DNA from 2 places in the Mesorhizobium sp. B2-7-3 genome. Region 1 is predicted to be linked to the other one. Evidence: predicted binding sites of a transcription regulator. Region 1 holds the regulator's gene; the other holds the start of a gene.
What was found. The regulator PhoB, encoded in region 1, activates phosphate uptake and scavenging genes when phosphate is short. The targets are predictions, from matches to a motif close to TGTCATNNANCTGTCAT.

Region 1 (3,039 bases):
GAGGTCATCCTGCTCGACGAGCCGGCCTCGGCGCTCGACCCATTGTCGACCGCCAAGATCGAGGAATTGATCGACGAGTTGCAGGCCGACTACACGATCGTCATCGTCACCCACAACATGCAGCAGGCCGCGCGCGTCTCGAAGCAGACGGCTTTCATGTATCTGGGCGAGCTGGTCGAATTCGACAAGACCGAGAAGATCTTCACGTCGCCTCGCGAGAAGCGCACGCAGGACTATATCACCGGCCGCTTCGGCTGATCTCACGCATACGAGGACCAGGATCATGGCCGAACACACAGTCGCAGCCTTCGACGAGGATCTCGGGCAGATCAGCAGGCTGATCAGCGACATGGGCGATCTCGCCGGCACGATGGTCGGCGGCGCCACCAAGGCGCTGCTGAATTCCGACAATGCGCTGGCACAGCGCGTCGTCTCCGACGACGCCATCATGGACGCGCGCCAGCGCGAACTCGATGATCGCGCCATCACCCTAATCGCCAAGCGCCAGCCGATGGCCGACGATCTGCGTCATGTCGTCGGCTCGATCCGCATGGCGGGCGATCTCGAACGCATCGGCGACCTTGCCAAGAACATCGCCAAGCGCGTCGGCTCGGTCGGCCTCACCGCCACGCCGCGCGACTTGTCGCATTCCATCGACTCCATGGCGCAGCTGGTGCTGATCCAGGTGCAGGGCGTCGTCGAGGAATATGCGGCCGGCGATGCCGCCGCCCTCGCCAAGCTCAGGAATGACGACGAACGCATCGACGTCAAATACACTTCGGTCTTCCGCGAACTCCTGACTTACATGATGGAGGATCCCCGCAACATCACGGCTTGCACGCATCTTTTGTTCTGCGCCAAGAATCTCGAACGCATCGGCGACCATGTGACCAACATCGCCGAGAATGCGTATTATGTGCTGACCGGCACGCAACTGCCCGCCAACCGTCCGAAGCAGGACGAGACGGCGATGTCGGTGCCGGCGGCTTGACGGCAGGGATGATCGATCGATGATCGCGCCACGCATCATGGTGGTGGAGGACGAGGAGCCGCTGGGCGTGCTCCTCCGCTACAACCTGGAGTCCGAGGGTTACCAGGTCGAGGTGGTGACACGCGGCGACGAAGCCGAGATACGCCTCCAGGAAAACGTGCCCGACCTGCTGGTGCTCGACTGGATGGTGCCGGCGGTTTCCGGCATCGAACTCTGTCGGCGCCTGCGCATGCGGCCCGAGACGGAGCGATTGCCGATCATCATGCTGACGGCGCGCGGCGAGGAGAGCGATCGCGTGCGCGGCCTCTCGACCGGCGCCGACGACTATCTGGTCAAGCCGTTCTCGACGCCGGAATTCATGGCCCGGGTCAAGGCGCTGCTGCGCCGCGCCAAACCGGAAGTGCTGTCCAGCGTGCTCAAGGTCGGCGACATCGTGCTCGACCGCGAATCGCACCGGGTCTATCGCAAGAAGAGCGAGATCCGGCTCGGACCGACCGAGTTCAGGCTGCTCGAATTCATGATGCGCCATCCCGGCCGCGTGTTCTCGCGCAGCCAGTTGCTCGACAATGTCTGGGGCGAGACGATCTACATCGACGAGCGCACCGTGGATGTGCATGTCGGCCGCCTGCGCAAGGCGGTCAACAATGGCCGCATGCCCGATGTGATACGCACCATCCGTGGCGCGGGCTACGCAATCCGCGAGGATTGAGATCAGGCCACGTTCTTGCCGGATCTCACCTGCACGCCCGGCGCGAAGATCTCCTGGTCGACGAAGGTGAGCGCGCGCATGGCGCAGCCCTCGCGGATCAGCGGCAATTCGTTCGGCTCTGTATCGAAGGAAATCGACGTCGAATGCTGGCCGCCGGCGGTCTGGGCGATGGCCTCACGCAAGGCCGGCTCGATCAGATCGAAGGCGGCGGCGCTGACGCCGACCATCGCAACCGGCGCCGGATCGATCAGCGCGAACAAGCTGCCAAGGCCATAGCCCAGCGCCTCGCCGGCCTTGCGATAGGCCTCGCGCTCCGGTCCGTCTCTTTCGCGCGCCGTGGCCGCCAATGCGCGCATGTCGGCGTCGCTGACGTCGACCGGTTTGGCGTCCTCACCCATCTGTCCTGCATTACGCCAGATGGCATAGTTGCCGGCATAGGCCTCGACGCAGCCGCGCCGCCCGCAGCGGCAGAGCGCGCCGCCGGGGCGATGGATCATGTGGCCGAACTCGCCGCCCGAGGAATGGGTGCCGGTGAACAGCTCGCCCTTCAGCACCAGGCCCATGCCGATGCCGTGCGAGAGCAGGATGGCGATGAAGTCGTCGCGGTAGCGCTCGGGGTCGCGCCAGCGCAGCGCCACAGCCATCATGTTGCAGTCGTTCTCCATGGTGGCGGGGATGCCGAATTCGGCTTCGAGTATATCGGCGAAGGCAATGTCCGTCTGCGGCGTGATCGGCGACCACAGCATGGCGCGCGCCTCGGTGTCGGTGATGCCCTGGATCGCCAGCGCGATGCGGGCAATGCTGGCGACATCGAGGTCGGGATCCTCGAGGCGGCGCCGGACGATGGCCACGCATTCGCCGATCAGCGCCTCGCGCGACATGGTCAGCGTGTCCAGCCGGCGCTGCTCCTCCGATATCACCTGGCCGGCGTAGTCGATGACGGCGACGGAGAGGAAATTCAGCGACAGCACCACGGTCATGACCGCCGCGGCCTCGGGGTTGAGACAAAGGCCCACCTGCGGCCGGCCGCGTTTCAGTGAGCCGGCCTCGTTCGGCTTGCCTTCGCTCAGGATACCTTCGCCGATCAGGTCGGCTGATATCGCCGATATGGTCGAGTGGCTCAGGGCGGTGGTGGCGGCGATCTCAGTGCGCGAGGGCTGGCCACCCCGGCGCACGGCTCCAATCACCATTGCGCGGTTGCGCCGGCGCAGATCGTCGTGGCGGATTCCGACCGACATGATTTCCCTCCCCGTCGCCGCGGTTCTTGACGCCCCCTCGAACACCTCCGGCAACGGGTCGAATACTGGCAGAAGCGGCTGGGGCTGTCATTTATTTATTG
Region 2 (3,039 bases), on a different contig from region 1:
CGGCCCTGCTCGATGACGCCGCGGTCGTCGAGGCCGACGGCCTGCGCCGGGTTCTTCGAAACCATGGCGACGGCCTGCGGCAGCGAAATGCCTTCCACCATGTCGCCGAGGAAGAAGGCCGACTGGATCAGGCTGAAGGGAATGTAGTCGGACGAAAGGATGTCGAGCAGGCCATCGCTGGCCAAGGTGCGAGCCGAGACATTGCCCGAATGCGAGGCGCCGCGCATGACATTGGGCGCGCCCATCAGCACGCCGAGCCCGGCGGTCTTAGAGGCCCGCGCCGCTTCCTCGGTGGTCGGGAACTCGGCGACCCGCACGCCCTGCTCGATGGCCTCGTCGACATGAGCCGACGTCGCATCGTCGTGGCTGGCGAGCACGATGCCGCGCTCCTGGCAGGCGGCGGCGATGAAGACGCGGTTCGGCCCAGAGTTGCGTGCCGATTCGGCCATCCGCTTCTCGCAGAATTTCTGGAAATCGCGATCCGAGAGTTTCAGCTTGCGCTGGTAGTAGTAGGCATAGGTTTCAAGGTTGACGAACTGGCGCTGGCCTGGCGCATGGTCCATCAGCGACGCCAGCTTGACCCGTTCGTCACCGTCGAAATTGGCGAATGCGTCGAGGCAATCCGGTGCTGAAACCTCGCAGCGAAGATGCAGGAAGTGATCGGCCCGCAGACGATCCCGCGCGACGCTGTCCTCGATCGCATCGGCCAGCTTGCGAATGTCGTCCAATGTCAGGTCGGCGTCCTCGTCCATGCCGACGCGCAAGGCATCGAGCACGGTCGTGATGCCGGCGGTCGCCACCTGCGCGTCATGGGCGAGCACCGCGGCGATCGGGTTCCAGCGCACTTTCGGCCGCGGCGCATAATGGCCCTCGAGATGGTCGGTGTGGAGTTCGACCAGCCCTGGAATGATAAAGTCGCCGCCCATGTCCTCGCCGGTCCGGGCAGCATCGCCATCGATGCCGGCGATCAAGCCATCGCGCAGCACCAGTGACCCTTCGACGATCTCGTCGGCAAGAACGATGCGGGCGTTGGAAAGAACAGTTTCGGCGGTCATTGCGGGTAGTCCTTGGTTCTTGCAGTCGGGTTTCGTTCAGGCGGTTTTCCGGGCCGGGCGGCGTCCGAGCGCGTGCTGGGAAAGCACCATGAATGGCGCGCCGGGTTCGGGTTCGACGAACAATGTCAGCGCGTCCACCAGCACGGGCTGGCGCAACACATCGGCGAACAGGCTGTCGATCGCCGCGCGCAGGCGAGGGCTTTCCTGTGGGCCGGCCCGGCCGGACAGGGTCATGTGGAAGCGGAAGGTCTCGAAGACATAGGGATAGCCCCATTGGCAGAGATTGCGAAACTCGGCCGGCTTCAGCGAATCCGGGCTGCGCCGCTCGATCTCGGCCTCGGACAGCGGCGCGCGAAACCGGTCGAAATCGCGTACCACATTGTCGGCGAAGCGGTTGAGCGGCGGCAGCGGCCCTTCCGGCACCAGCGCGAAGAAGCTGTCGATCTGGCTGACGACCAGGCGCGGGATCGTGACGACAGGCGTAACCTCGGCAAAATGATCCAGCGCCGCGCGCAGCGAGGTCTCGGTCTCCGTGGCAGCCAGGTGGAAGGGCGCCTTCAGCGTCGCGTGAAAGCCGTAGCGGCGTGCCGAGGCGGTGTGGAAGGCCACTTCCGCCGCCGACAGATCGGCAACGGCCTCAACCGGCCTGGTCGCGGCACCGAACGGATCGCGGCCCAGCCAGTCGGCGGCGATGCGCGCCAGCGGCTCGTCCTGCCGGGGGGTGAAATAAATGGCATAACGCATGGGAAGTCCTCGTCAGAACTGCTGCCATAGGTGATTTCCATGACGGATTGACGAAGCTTTGACGGGTTTTAGAAGGCAAATCGACCCCTAAGGTCCTTAGCCGACGATTTTTCCCAGCTGGACCAATAAGTTCGGCCGGAAACGCGAGACGGTCAGGCCTTCATCAACCATTCGTGCTCGGGCGCATTGTGGAATTTCCAGGTCCGCTTCGGTCCGGCCATCACATTGAGATAATAGAGGTCATAGCCGTGGCAGGCGGCACAGGGGTGATAGCCCTTGGGCACCAGCACCACATCGCCGTCCTCGATCGCCATGGCTTCGTCCAGCGCACGATGTCCGCTTTTGTCGGCATCGGTGTAGACGCGCTGGAAGGCAAAGCCCTGCGGCGGGTTGAGGCGATGGTAGTAGGTTTCCTCCAGATAGGATTCGGCAGGCAGATTGTCCTGGTCATGCTTGTGCGGCGGGTAGCTCGACGTGTGACCGCCGGGCGTGATGACCTCGACGACCAGCAACGAGTCGGCCGGCTGGCCTTCCGGCAGGATGTTGGTGACGTAGCGCGTATTGGTGCCCTTGCCGCGCACCTCCTGGCCGAGATCGTCCGGTCCGATCACCCGGACCGGCAGGCCACCGCCAAGACCAGGCGCCGAGCAGACGCCAAGTTCCAGCTCGGTATCGGCCGTTACCGACCAGTCCGATCCCTGCGGCACGTAGACCGACCACGGCTTGCCATCGAAGGGCGACATGCGCTCGCCGAGCAGGCCGAGATCCTTGCCGCCGGCTTTCGCGGTACCCTTGCCGGTCACGAACACCAGGCAGACTTCGCGGTCGTCCGTCTTTCCCGAGGCGCTTTCGCCCGGCTTCAGCCGATGCAGGTCGAAACCGACATAGGTCCAGCCGGCGCTTTTCGGCGTCACATGGGCGACGCGGCCATGGCCCTTGTCGGCCTTGACGAGCAGTTTCGACATTTTGTCTCTCCTATCCTAGCCTTCCAACTTCGTCATCCTAGGGCGGAGCAGGAGCGAAGCTCCGTCGCGAAGACCCCAGGATCCATGCCGTTACCTTCGTCGAAGGGCGCAGCGGAGCGGAATTCCTGCACCGTCACAACGCTTCAAAGTCATGGCATGGATCCTAGGGTCTGCGCCGCGTCGCTACGCTCCTTGCTCCGCCCTAGGATGACGAAGCGATGGGCGTTTCGGCCAATCGCCGACGTGTGCGATCCGTTACGCTCGCAGTATCCAAT

Region 2: FJW04_RS01005 (DUF1045 domain-containing protein) is a predicted target of PhoB. The motif match lies at 1,839-1,855, and genes of this name have one in related genera.

Annotation. Positions count from the first base shown of each region.
Region 1 is NZ_VFTY01000002.1:199,449-202,487, forward strand. It holds gene pstB (phosphate ABC transporter ATP-binding protein PstB) at 1-258, shown strand, start outside; gene phoU (phosphate signaling complex protein PhoU) at 284-991, shown strand; gene phoB (phosphate regulon transcriptional regulator PhoB) at 1,011-1,700, shown strand; gene FJW04_RS05015 (ROK family protein) at 1,703-2,938, opposite strand.
Region 2 is NZ_VFTY01000001.1:191,017-194,055, forward strand. It holds gene FJW04_RS01000 (alpha-D-ribose 1-methylphosphonate 5-triphosphate diphosphatase) at 1-1,055, opposite strand, end outside; gene FJW04_RS01005 (DUF1045 domain-containing protein) at 1,092-1,799, opposite strand; gene iolB (5-deoxy-glucuronate isomerase) at 1,952-2,764, opposite strand.